DNA from 2 places in the Pediococcus sp. genome. Region 2 is predicted to be linked to the other one. Evidence: riboswitches for the same ligand, from Rfam matches in the RefSeq annotation. Region 2 holds a riboswitch; the other holds the start of a gene.
What was found. A riboswitch is a leader RNA that binds a small molecule or an ion and turns the genes downstream of it on or off. The one in region 2 is predicted to bind lysine.
Positions count from the first base shown of each region.

Region 1: another riboswitch for lysine. It lies ahead of DD627_RS02600 (amino acid permease); the one in region 2 lies ahead of lysA (diaminopimelate decarboxylase).

Region 1 covers NZ_DOEM01000007.1:105,538-112,373, reverse strand. Annotated here, with positions in the region: gene DD627_RS02610 (GNAT family N-acetyltransferase) at 404-964, shown strand; gene DD627_RS02605 (Rrf2 family transcriptional regulator) at 951-1,487, shown strand; lysine riboswitch at 1,534-1,719, shown strand; gene DD627_RS02600 (amino acid permease) at 1,838-3,307, shown strand; gene DD627_RS02595 (deoxynucleoside kinase) at 3,437-4,069, shown strand; gene serS (serine--tRNA ligase) at 4,353-5,630, shown strand; tRNA gene DD627_RS02585 (tRNA-Val) at 5,755-5,827, shown strand; tRNA gene DD627_RS02580 (tRNA-Lys) at 5,831-5,903, shown strand; tRNA gene DD627_RS02575 (tRNA-Leu) at 5,922-6,003, shown strand; tRNA gene DD627_RS02570 (tRNA-Thr) at 6,031-6,103, shown strand; tRNA gene DD627_RS02565 (tRNA-Gly) at 6,115-6,186, shown strand; tRNA gene DD627_RS02560 (tRNA-Leu) at 6,219-6,304, shown strand; tRNA gene DD627_RS02555 (tRNA-Arg) at 6,317-6,390, shown strand; tRNA gene DD627_RS02550 (tRNA-Pro) at 6,522-6,595, shown strand; tRNA gene DD627_RS02545 (tRNA-Pro) at 6,663-6,736, shown strand.
Region 2 covers NZ_DOEM01000027.1:55,032-61,867, forward strand. Annotated here, with positions in the region: gene DD627_RS06740 (aspartate kinase) at 1-1,028, opposite strand, end outside; lysine riboswitch at 1,375-1,558, shown strand; gene lysA (diaminopimelate decarboxylase) at 1,666-2,970, shown strand; gene dapD (2,3,4,5-tetrahydropyridine-2,6-dicarboxylate N-acetyltransferase) at 3,091-3,801, shown strand; gene DD627_RS06755 (N-acetyldiaminopimelate deacetylase) at 3,821-4,975, shown strand; gene dapA (4-hydroxy-tetrahydrodipicolinate synthase) at 4,991-5,917, shown strand; gene dapB (4-hydroxy-tetrahydrodipicolinate reductase) at 5,910-6,686, shown strand; gene DD627_RS06770 (aminotransferase class I/II-fold pyridoxal phosphate-dependent enzyme) at 6,705-6,836, shown strand, end outside.

The sequences.
Region 1 (6,836 bases), on a different contig from region 2:
ATTCTTGTGGCAAACTCGGCCGCAAGAACTCGCACTACGTTCCAAGCCCAAATTTGCTGGAAGACGGCATTTTATCTAATTTTGCTGTCATGAACGGTTTCGTATCAAGCAACAAGATAAGTTTTGTAGTTTCACCTTGAGATTTTTAAATATTGATTGATGCAGAACTGGAAGTGAAATGACTTCTGGTTCTTTTTTTGATTGGAACTGGCGGATAAAATTTCACGCGTTAGTTTAGTTGTGCGGTATGATAAGGGTGGCAGTAAATTAGCAACGAAACATTTTGAAACTGGACAAAAAAAGTACATTATGAGAACAAATTCTGGTATTCTTATACGTAGATCGTTTTGATGTGTTAATTTATATTAACATCACACGTTGAAAGTAATGAACGGGGATAGCTGTGAATAAAAAAATTTATACCACAAGGCTAAAGCTGCGACCATTTGTGCCGGCTGATTTAACAGGGTTACGAGCCATCGTTGAAAACGAAGAAATTGCAGAGATGGCTAGTTTTCGTGTGGCTGCAAACGCGTTTGAAAGTGATTATTTTTTACAGCAACTTATGCAACCCAACATTTGGGCTATGACAATAAAGCAAACTTCAGAAGTTATCGGTAGTGTTGGGCTTTATCCAGTGGTGGGTGATAATCATGAACGAGATCCATTAAAACTGGAATTAGGTTACATGCTGAATCAAGATTTTTGGGGCCGCGGGTATATGACAGAAGCCGTTCAATCAATTTTAAATCATACTTTTCATGAAAACTCCGCATATGTCGTATTGGCAAGTACCTATGCTGAAAATAAACGATCGGCAGCTATTTTAGAACATCTTAGTTTTAAGAAGGTCGGTGAACATGTTTTACCGGCAAGTGTGTTAAATCCGGTTTCGCGACAAGAAAATTTTTATCAATTAACAGCGCAAGCATTTATAGAAGGTGGTCATTATGCAACTCACTAAAGGATTTGAACAAGCAGCATGTATTATTGCGTTATTGTGTACACAGGATCGCTCAATTCCGTTGACGACGGCGGTGATTCACGATCGATTAACAGGATCAGAGACTTATTTGCGAAAAATTATGCGTAAATTGGTTGTTGCCGGTTTGGTTACCTCAATTCCGGGAAATAATGGCGGTTTTCGACTAGCCAAAAAGCCAAGTGAAATTTCATTACTGGACATTGTTGAAGCGAGTGAAGGACCCATTAAAACATATCCAGACATGGGTTTTATTGAAAATGTGTTTTCTGAGGCCCATCCGATTGCCGAGCGTGGTAAAAATGTTTTAAACGACACATTTCAACAGGCAGATAATTTGTGGCGCGACTATCTCAAACATCAAAGTTTGAATGATGTGCTCGTTAAAATCATGGGTGAACCTGCAGTTCCGGGAATTGATTGGAACGGCTCTGACAATGAGTTACATGCCCAGTTTCAAAAGCTAAACGAGAAAATTCAGGGCACAAAATTAACGAATGATTAACACTTGGTGTTGTCAGATACACTGAGCTTGTATATAATTGATTCATATCGAAAGAAGAGGTTGCCAAACTCATCAGTCACAGCTTGTAGATGAAAAAGCATTGTAGACAAGTTGCAAAAGGGTGTTTGGCCGAAATTTTAAGTTGCTTTTTCAACTTAGAGTTGGGATCTGGTTTAATAAATCAGGGACTGTCGTGGTGCATTCAAACACATCGCGGGGCGCTATCTACGATTTGACTGAGAAATTTAGTAAGTCTTTTTGTATGGCGATTTGTTATGCAAAAAGGCTTTTTTTATTGGTTAAAAATAAGATTGCCTTTTTAATTCGAATTTTAAGGAGGAAGTAGCTTTATGGCACAGGAAGAGAATCATTCAATTGATCGATCTTTGAAGACACGGCATATCTCCATGATCGCGCTTGGAGGAAGTATTGGAACTGGATTATTTGTGGCTAGTGGGTCAGCGATTTCAGAGGCTGGTCCAGCTGGTGCACTGATTGCGTACGTGGCAATGGGGATCATGGTGTACTTCTTGATGACGAGTTTAGGGGAAATGGCCACTTACATGCCAGTTTCGGGTTCGTTTGCGACCTATTCCACAAAATATGTGGATCCGGCTTTGGGATTTGCGATGGGCTGGAATTACTGGTTTAACTGGGCAATTACCTTGGCAGTTGATATCAGTACAGTTTCCATTGTCATGAAATTTTGGCTACCCAACGTACCCGGTTGGGTTTGGAGTACGGTAGCGCTGATCTTGATTTTTGCGATTAACGCTTTAACGGTAAAGACGTTTGGTGAAACTGAGTACTGGATGGCGTTGATTAAGGTTGTCACGGTAATTATTTTCTTAGTCATTGGTGTGGCAGTAATTTTTGGCATTATGGGTGGTCATGCAACTTATCTAAACAACTTCACCTATAAAAAAGCACCGTTTGTCGGTGGGCTTCCGATGATTTTAAGTGTTTTCGTCGTTGCTGGATTTTCATTTCAAGGAACTGAATTGATTGGAATTACAGCTGGAGAATCTGAAACTCCCGAAAAGAGTGTCCCTAAGGCGATTAATCAAGTTTTCTGGCGCATTTTATTATTCTATATTTTAGCTATTTTTGTCATCGCTTGTATCATCCCGTACACAAGTCCCGATTTATTGGGTTCTTCTGCAAGTGATGTCAAAATTAGTCCGTTTACGCTAGTGTTCCGGCGAGCTGGTTTGGCAGGTGCGGCCAGCATTATGAATGCCGTGATCTTGACGTCGGTGATTTCATCGGCTAATTCTGGCATGTACGCTTCAACTCGGATGCTTTATTCGTTAGCTTTACAAGGATACGCACCCAAGACATTTAGCTTAACCACAAAACGAGGAATTCCTTTGATGGCGTTGATTGGCACAACGATTGTGGGGGCGTTAACATTTATTTCTAGCATTGCAGGCCCTGAAATCTATATGTGGCTGGTCGCTGCAAGTGGGCTGACTGGTTTTATTGCTTGGTTAGGGATTGCTATTTCTCATTTCCGTTTTCGCAGGGCATTCGTCAAACAAGGACACAAAGTCGAAGAATTACGCTACCATGCAAAATGGTTCCCATTTGGGCCGATTTTTGCGTTTGTACTGTGTCTACTCGTTATTGCCGGTCAAGATATCCATTCGTTTGCCACGTTTAACTGGGAAGCAATTGGGATCAGTTACATGAGTGTCCCGATTTTTATCATTTTATATACGTATTATAAAATTAAATATCATACTCATGTTATTTCGTTGGACGAAGTTGATTTAACACAACCTGATTTTATTTTAAAGGCTCGAAAAGCTGAAAAATAAGTGTATAATGTAAGGCGCTGCAATAAAACAGACTGTTTTTGAGAAAAGAAGTTTTAATCTACATGTTGTTTTAACTTAGATTCATGCTACAATATATAGTATTAAAACAGGAATAAAGGGGAACTTCGAATGATTGCATTGTCAGGCCCAATCGGCGCAGGAAAAACAACGTTAACAGAAATTTTGTCACAACATTTAGGTACAAAAGCATTTTATGAATCGGTGGATGATAATAAGATTTTGCCACTCTTTTATAAAGATCCTAAACGCTATGCTTTTCTTCTTCAGATTTATTTTCTGAATCGCCGTTTAGATGGTATTAAAGAAGCTTTTCAAACCAAAAATAGTGTGATGGATCGTTCTATTTATGAAGATTCACTTCTATTCCATCTGAATGCAGATTTGGGTCGGGCAACAAGCACCGAAGTTCAGATCTATGACTCTTTACTAACAAATATGATGGAAGAACTTCCAGAAACTCATTATCAAAAGAATCCTGATTTGTTAATTGATATCAACATTTCGTTTGATACAATGTTGGAACGGATCAAAAATCGTGGTCGCTCATATGAACAGATTGATAATGATCCTAGTTTATATGAGTATTATCGTGACTTGAATGATCGTTATAGTGAGTGGTATGACAATTATAATGAGAGTCCAAAGATTCAAATTGATGGGGATCAGTTTGATTTTGTGGAAGATCCACAGGCACGTCAAAAAGTAATTCAAACAATTGATCAAAAAATTGCTGAAATTTAGTTGTCTATTGGATTAGTTTCGGTTATGATTAGGTTATTAATAAATAAACGTAGATTCACATAAAGTAGATTTAAAGCGAGATAGAGTTAGTGAAAGCTATCAATCGAAACTCCGGTGGATTAAAACGGGTGAGTAATTTCACACGGCTGCGGTCGTTAAACTCCAATTAAGGGTGCTGGTAACAGCAAACTTGGGTGGTACCGCGAAAAAGACCTTTTCGTCCCAATTAATGGGATGATTAGGTCTTTTTATTATGTATACAAAATTGAAGGAGGACATGAAAATGTTAGATTTAAAAAATATTCGCACAAATACAGATTTCGTAAAAGAACGTTTAGGGACACGCGGTATTGATCCAAAAGAAATTGAAAAATTATTGGACGTGGATCAAAAACGTCGGGACTTAATCGTCGAAAGTGAAACACTCAAAAAGACGCGTAACGAGGTTTCAGACCAAATTTCGTTATTGAAACGTCAAAAAGAAGATGCCAATGACAAAATTACTGAAATGCGCAAAGTAAGTGGCGAGATCAAGGAACTTGATGCCCAATTGCAAACATTGACTGAACAAGTTCAGGATATGGCAGCTCATTTACCAAACATTCCTAACCAAGATGTCCCAATCAGTTTGACCGAAGAAGGCAGTGTGGAATTACGCAAAGTGGGTAAACCTCGTAAATTCACGTTTAAACCAAAAGCACATTGGGACATTGGTGAAGATTTAGGCATTTTAGATTTTGAAAGAGCAGCCAAGGTATCAGGCAGTCGGTTTGTTTATTATATTGGCATGGGTGCTAAGCTGGAACGGGCGGTTTATAACTTTTTCTTAGATCAAAATGATAAAGCTGGTTATACGGAAATGATTACGCCCTACATGGTGAATGATGAGTCAATGTATGGAACAGGCCAATTCCCTAAGTTTAAGGAAAATCATGCCGGCTATGAGATTCAAGATAGTGAATTAACTTTAATTCCAACTGCTGAAGTACCATTGGTTAACTTCCATCGCAATGAAATTTTGGATGGGGATGATTTACCAATTAATGAAACAGCTTTATCACCTGCATTTCGTTCTGAAGCGGGGAGTGCTGGCCGTGATACGCGTGGGTTGATTCGGATGCATCAATTCAACAAGGTGGAAATGGTTAAGTTTACAAAACCTGAAAATTCATGGAACGAACTTGAAAAGTTGACTAATCAGGCAGAAAGTTTACTGAAATTATTGAAATTGCCATACCATGTGATTACCTTAACAACGAGTGATATGAGTTTTACTGCTGCGATGACGCATGACTTGGAAGTTTGGATTCCAGCTCAAAACATGTATCGTGAGATTTCGAGTTGTTCAAATTGTACAGATTTTCAGGCTCGTCGGGCTCAAATTCGTTATCGAGATGAAAATGGCAAATTACAATATGTGCACACTTTGAATGGTTCTGGATTAGCAGTTGGGCGAACAGTGGCTGCTATTCTTGAAAATTATCAAAACGAAGATGGATCAGTTACCATCCCCGACGTTTTAGTACCCTATATGGGTGGTGTGACAAAAATTACAAAGTAGCTGTGAACTGGGTGATACTAGGAAAGGATCAAATATAATTCATAGTGGATATTTTACGACAACTACAAAAATTTATTGACAATTGGTAGGGGTCAATGATAATATTATGTAGTTGTCGTTTGATGGAGGATTAGCTCAGTTGGGAGAGCGTCTGCCTTACAAGCAGAGGGTCACAGGTTCGAGCCCTGTATCCTCCATTTGAGCCGTTAGCTCAGTTGGTAGAGCATCTGACTTTTAATCAGAGGGTCGGCAGTTCGAGGCTGCCACGGCTCATTTACAAATATAAGCATTGCGGGCGTGGCGGAATTGGCAGACGCGCAAGATTTAGGTTCTTGTATCGAAAGATGTAAGGGTTCGAGTCCCTTCGCCCGCACTTCTAATTAATATTCTGTATTAATTAGCCGACTTAGCTCAGTTGGCAGAGCATCTGTTTTGTAAACAGGAGGTCGGAGGTTCGAATCCTCTAGTCGGCATTAGCAACTATGCGGAAGTAGTTCAGTGGTAGAACATCACCTTGCCATGGTGGGGGTCGCGAGTTCGAATCTCGTCTTCCGCTTTGTAGTTTTCACTACAAGCACACATATATTTGCCGGGGTGGCGGAATTGGCAGACGCACAGGACTTAAAATCCTGCGGTCAGTGATGACCGTACCGGTTCGATCCCGGTCCTCGGCATTTTTAAAATAAGCACCCATAGCGCAATTGGATAGAGTGTCTGACTACGAATCAGAAGGTTGTAGGTTCGACTCCTACTGGGTGCATCCCCTTCAGGATTAACTGTTTATTGACAGATTGACTGAAAAAAACATAAAATGCCAACTGTAATTCGTTTACTAGTTGGCATTTTACGTTTAGGAGTATTTTAGCAACAATGTGTGGATTTAAGAACAAACGGGAAGTAGCTCAGCTTGGTAGAGCACCTGGTTTGGGACCAGGGGGTCGCAGGTTCGAATCCTGTCTTCCCGATTACGCACTTAGACGGTGGAAAAGTGCATTTACGGAGAATTACCCACTTAAAGTTATTTACCAATAACGGGAAGTAGCTCAGCTTGGTAGAGCACCACGTTCGGGACGTGGGGGTCGCAGGTTCGAATCCTGTTTTCCCGATTTATGAAGAGAAGCATCAAATCAGCCGATTTGATGCTTCTCTTTTTATAAAATGCTACATTACAATAGTACAAAGTTTACAATAGTACAAAGTTTAATC
Region 2 (6,836 bases):
GGCATATGTTCATAAGAAACATCATATTTATATAAAATTTGAAGGAGTTTTAATGTAAAACCAACTTCTTTATTTAGCAGGTAACGGTGCAGATATAGAGCCGCAAATCGATCGGAACTTGCTACACCCGTGATGGTGCGGTGGGGCTCAAAACTATCTTCTGGAACGATTAAAGTTCCCGGTAATTCGGGATGATTAGTGTTTTTCACATTGATTGGGACCTGGCCTTCAATTGCCGGAATAATTGCCTCATCATGAAACACGGAAAAACCTGCATAAGAAAGTTCGCGCATTTCGCGGTAGGTCATTTTCTTAATGGCATGGGGATGATCTACAATCCGTGGATCGGCCGCGTAAATGGCATCAACGTCAGTGAAATTTTCGTATAAATCGGCTTTTAGTCCTCGGGAAACAATTGCGCCGGTGATATCGGAACCACCGCGGGAAAAGGTGGCAATCTGGCCATTCGGCGTAAACCCAAAGAAACCAGGAAAAATTAGTTTTTCTTCTGTAACCTTTAGATGCGCTAAATTTTCGTAAGTTTCTGGTAAAACAGAGGCGTCACTCGGATCGTCAGTTACGATAATTCCTGCCTCAAAAGGATCCACAAAGCGAGCAGGGATGTTCAGATGATTGAGCACGGCGGTTAACAACATGGCATTAAGACGTTCACCATGCGCTTTGAAGGCAGCCATCAAATACGTGTTGCTTGGATAATATTCAAGGGGTAGTGACCGAAGCTTTTTGATGATTTTGTCAATTGGTCTAGCTGGCAATCCAAAGAAATCACTAATCGCTTGGTAGCGTTGACTAATTTTATCCACAACCGTTTTTGGATCTTGATGATCAATTACCCTTTGAGCGTAGGTGATTAGGAGATCGGTGACCTTTGTATCTTCAGAAAATCGTTTCCCTGGTGCGGAAACAACGACAATCTGTCGTGCAGGATCAGCCTTAATGATGGAGATGACTTTTTGAAAATGGGCGCCGTCTGCTAATGAGCTACCGCCAAATTTAACAACCTTCATGAGTAAAAAAATCCTTTCTAGTTTTCAAAAATTATATTTTATTAAAGTTTGATTAGTTATTGTGAATTTTAGCATTTTTTTGATGAATAGCAACTAAATTATTCTTTGAATTAATCAATTATAAGAAATACTTAGTAGTAAGTTTTTTATTTTTGATTTAGGAAAACAATGCGGCTGGCCGCAGTTCAAAACTACATGTGAAAGCAATGTTAGAACTAAACAAGCTCGATATTAGCAGCTCTAAATTAAATGGAGATAAAGTTGTTTTAACTGATACAAAAGAGCTACAGGGAATTTTATTGGAGTAAAGGGGTTGACTATCTGTGAGAAGTATTATAAACTTTTTAATAATTTAAGAGGTCGCAACCAACAAGAGTAATTAGTGGAATTTCTATCAAATTATGAAGCTAGTGAAAGGGGCGGTTGCCGAAGCGTCAAATCTGGATAGGGGTTTGGTGTGCTGGGACGTAGTTTAACAGACTGCGGACTGTCGCAGCAAAACATGTCGGCTGCGGGGCGCTATCGACAATTGATACAGAATAATAATGAACTCATTCTGGGATCTTTTTGTTTGCGCTAAACAAAAAGGTCTCTTTTTTGTTTAATAAAATAATTATAAAACTAGTGGGGTAAATAAATGGGTACTCAAGGGGAGCAACAAGTAAACGAAGCAGGACATTTAATGATTGATGGGGCTGATGCCGTAGAATTGGCGCATACTTATGGGACGCCGCTAATTGCCTATGATGTCTCAGCAATCCGCCAACAAATTCGGCGGTTTAAAAAGGTGTTTGAGCGTAATCAAGTCGATTACGCCGTGAGTTATGCCAGCAAAGCATTTGCCACAGTTGGGATGTTTCAACTTGTCAATCAAGAGGACGCGCACATTGATGTGGTATCAGGTGGCGAGTTATATACGGCCATCAAAGCTGGCTTTCCAATGGAAAAAGTTAGTTTTCACGGCAATAACAAATCACGCGCAGAATTGGAAATGGCCGTGGATCATCATATCGGGGTTGTGATTTTAGATAATTTTCACGAAATTGAGTTACTAAGCGAAATCTTGAAAGAAAAACAACAGACAATTAAAGTCATGTTACGTTTAACGCCCGGTGTTTCAGCGCATACCCATAAGTATGACCAAACTGGTCAAGAGGATAGCAAATTCGGCTTTGATATTCAATCTGGGCAAGCGCAAAAAGCGTTGCAGCAGGTGTTAGCAAATTCACAACTAGAGATGCTTGGTATTCATGCTCACATTGGTTCACAAATCTTTGAGGTTAATGGGTTTGTCATGGCAGCCCAAAAATTAGTTGATTTGGCTGCTGACTGGCAAAAGAAGTTTAACTTTGAAACCCGAGTCTTAAATATTGGTGGGGGCTTTGGGATTCAGTACACCAAAGAAGATGATCCGCTGGCACCCGAAGAATTTGTTGACGCAATTGTGAAGGCCGTCCAAAAGCAGGTCACGTTACGTCAGCTAAAAATGCCGGCCATTTGGATTGAACCGGGCCGTTCCATTGCAGGCCCCGCGGGATATAGTTTATATACAATTGGCTCAAGAAAAGAAGTACCTGGCATTCGCCCATATGTGACGGTGGATGGCGGGATGGGCGATAACATTCGACCGGCGCTTTATGAGGCCAAATATGAAGCCGTTTTAGCTAATCAGGCAACGGCTAAACCAGATGAAACGGTTAGAATTGCAGGTAAATATTGTGAATCAGGCGATATTTTGATTCAAAAACAAGCCTTACCTAAATCGCAGCCTGGTGATGTTTTGGTAATTCCAGCTACTGGTGCTTACGGGTATTCAATGGCGTCAAATTATAATCGAAATCCGCGGCCAGCGGTGGTGTTTGTCGAAAAAGGTAAAGCACAAGTCATTGTTAAACGAGAAAGTTATGAAGATTTGGTCAAACTGGATTGCAGTTTTGTTTAGTTGCTGAATGCCATATAATATAGAAGAATCGAGAATTTTTAAAGTTCAAATAACCATTGAGCCTTATGATAACCTGACAACGAAAAATAAAAAAGTTTATATAAAGGAAGGATTTTATCCATGGCACAGTTAGATGCACGTGAAATCATTGATTTTATCAGTAACGCCAAGAAAAAAACACCCGTAAAGGTCACTCTAAAAGGTGATTTGACTAAACTTGATGTTCCAAAAGGCGTCCGAGCGTTTGTAGAAACCAAAACCGGAACCGTTTTTGGCGATTGGGCAGATGTTAAACCATTTCTTGAGAACAACAAAGCAGTTATTGAAGATTATGAAGTTGAAAATGATGGACGTAATTCAGCGGTCCCATTGTTGGACACTAAGAATATCAATGCGCGCATCGAACCCGGGGCAATTATCCGGGATCAAGTTGTGATCGGTGACAATGCCGTCATTATGATGGGAGCATTGATCAACATTGGCGCTGAGGTTGGTGAAGACACCATGATTGATATGGGAGTTGTCATGGGCGGTCGTGCGATTGTCGGAAAACATGCTCATATTGGTGCCGGAACTGTTTTAGCTGGCGTGGTTGAGCCGGCGTCTGCCCAACCCGTGCGCATTGATGATAATGTCATGATTGGGGCAAATTCCGTTGTTTTGGAAGGTGTTCACGTTGGAGAAGGGGCAGTTGTGGCTGCTGGTGCGGTTGTGACGAATGATGTTGCCCCCTACACGATGGTGGCTGGTGTGCCTGCCCGCAAAATGAAAGATATTGATGACCAAACTCGGTCAAAGACAGAACTCGAGGACACTTTAAGAAAGCTGTAAAGTTATGAACAAACAAGCAATGTTAACAGAGCCTCAATTAATCAAAATTTATCAAAGCTTGCATCAGATTCCAGAACTTGCGATGCAAGAAACGGAAACCCATGCTTTCATTAAAAGAACGGTGCTTCAGTTCGACCAAACTAATTTGGAAATTCAAACTCCGGCAGAAATGCCGACCGCGTTACTCGTGTTAGTTCACGGGAGTGCATCTGAACGGACAATTGGCTATCGAACAGATATTGATGGACTACCAGTTGCAGAACAAACTGGATTGCCATTTGCTTCTAAACATCCCAATGTGATGCACGCCTGTGGCCATGATATTCATATGAGTGTTGCACTTGGCTTACTCGACTATTTTGCAGCTAACCAGCCGAAAGATAACTTGTTGTTTTTCTTCCAACCGGCTGAGGAAAGCTTGAACGGTGGCAAAACTGCTTATGAAAAGCAGATTTTCACTGGTAAATGGTGTCCAGATGAGTTTTACGGATTGCATGACAATCCTGATTTACCCACTGGTGCGATTGGTTGTCGGATGGGGACTTTGTTTGCCGGAACCACTGAAGTTGACGTGGATTTCTATGGGAAGGGTGGTCATGCGGCTTTTCCACAGGATGCAAATGATATGGTGGTGGCTGCGAGCCAGTTTATTAATCAAGTGCAGACCATTATTTCCCGCAGTGTGGATCCAATTGAAGGCGGCGTCATTACTTTTGGTAAATTTGATGCTGGTAGCATTCGCAATGTGATCGCGGGTCATGCCCGTTTGGAAGGCACGATTCGTGGGTTAACACAAAAGATGATTGAACATATTGATCAGCGAATTCAAGAGGTTGCGGATGGCATTGCGCAAAGTTATCAGGCCAAAGTAGTGGTGAAGCTTAATCAGGGCGGCTATTGGCCAGTTGAAAACAACCCGAAACTTACTCGAAACTTTATTACCTATATGAAACAAACAGAAGATGTGCAATTTGTTGAAACGAAACCCGCAATGACAGGTGAAGATTTTGGTTATTTGCTCGCTAAATTTCCAGGAACCATGTTTTGGCTAGGAGTTGACGATGATTCTCAACTTCATTCAGCCACATTAAAGCCTAATCCAAAAGCAATTGAGATTGGCATTCAGGCTATTAAAGGATTTCTATTAAATCGAATGCAAACAAAAGAAAATTAGGAAAGAAGGATACGGATGTTTAAAGATGCAGATATTTTAACCGCAATTGTGACGCCATTTGACGACCAAAACCACATTGATTTTGACGCCCTTGAAACGTTGACCAATCACCTATTAGAAACTGGTAGTCATGGCTTTATCATTGGCGGAACGACGGGGGAAACGCCCAATTTAACGCACGATGAAAAAATTGAATTATATACGAAATTTGGCAAAATTGTGAATGGCAGGGTGCCTGTTATTGCCGGAACTGGAAGCAACAATACTTTACAAACTACTGAATTGACTAAAGAAGTTGGTCAAATTGAAGGGATTGATATGGCACTTGTTGTGGTTCCTTATTACAACAAACCAAATCAACGCGGCATGATTGCGCATTTTACAACGGTGGCGGATGCTTCGCCGATTCCAGTGGCCATTTATAATATTCCTGGTCGAACAGGTGTCACGATGGCAAACGAAACGGTCGTTAAACTTGCCCAACATCCTAATATTCAAGCTGTTAAACAGTGTACTTCATTGGAAGATCTGGAGTTTTTAGTGGAACATACGCCAGATGATTTCATGGTTTATACCGGTGAAGATGCCCAAGCCTTACCTGGAATTGCGATTGGTGCTAAAGGGGTTGTTTCTGTGGCAGCCCACGTTTATGGCCAAGATATGCGCCAAATGTTAGATGCTTTTTATGCAGGTAACACTGCGTTAGCTGGCAAGTTACAACGAAGATTAACACCAAAAATGCAGGCGTTGTTCTTGTATCCTTCACCATCCCCTGTAAAAGCTGTCTTAACCGCACAAGGTTATCAGGTCGGCGGATGTCGTTTACCAATTTTGCCTTTGAACAAAGCGGAACGGGCTACGTTAGCAAAAGCTTTGGATTTGAATGAGGATGCATTAGAAAACAAGGGTAGTTTGGCCGAGTTAGGAGTTAATCATGATTAAAATAATTGTAGCGGGTTTTCGTGGATCAATGGGGCAAAAAACACTCAACCTTATCAAAAAAACTGAGGATTTTAAATTGGTTGGGGCATTCAGTCCTGACGCAACGGATATAAATTCTGCAAGTTATGGATTAGATGAGGATGTCCAGATTTTCAATAATTTAACGACCAAACCTGTCGAAGCAGATGTGTGGATTGATTTCAGTACGCCTGCTGGGGTGTTTGATAATGCTAAATTTGCATTGAAAAACCATATCAGACCAGTGATTGGGACTAGTGGTTTGACGGATCAGCAGGTTGCTGATTTAAAAGCCTATGCTAAAGAACAAGGTACAGCCGGTTTGATCGTTCCTAACTTTGGAATTTCAGCAGTTTTGTTGATGAAATTCGCTAAAGAAGCGGCAACTTACTTCCCAGATGTTGAAATTATTGAAATGCATCACGAAGATAAGTTGGATGCACCTTCTGGAACAGCTTTAAGCACTGCTAAACAAATTAGTGAGGTTCGCGAGGCCAATGATGCCCCAGAATTTAAAGAGACGTTAGAGGGTGCACGAGGCGCTAATTATAAAGGGATCCGAATTCATTCAGTTCGGTTGCCAGGCTATGTGGCTCATGAACAAGTTTTGTTTGGTGGCGAAGGCGAAGCGCTAACAATTCGTCAAGATTCGTTTAATCGTGATTCCTTTATGAAAGGTGTGGCCATTGCAGTTCATAAAGTTGGTTCATTAAAGGAACTAACGGTTGGTCTAGAAAATGTTTTATCGTAAAAATTAAGGAGTGGTTATATGCCAAAGTTAAGTGCAGCACTACAAGGAACAGTCAATCAAAAACTAAACTCAATTGGACCCTCAGGAATTCGGGCGTTTGATCAAAAGATTACAGGCACGCCGGGATTGGTTAAATTAACGCTAGGGGAA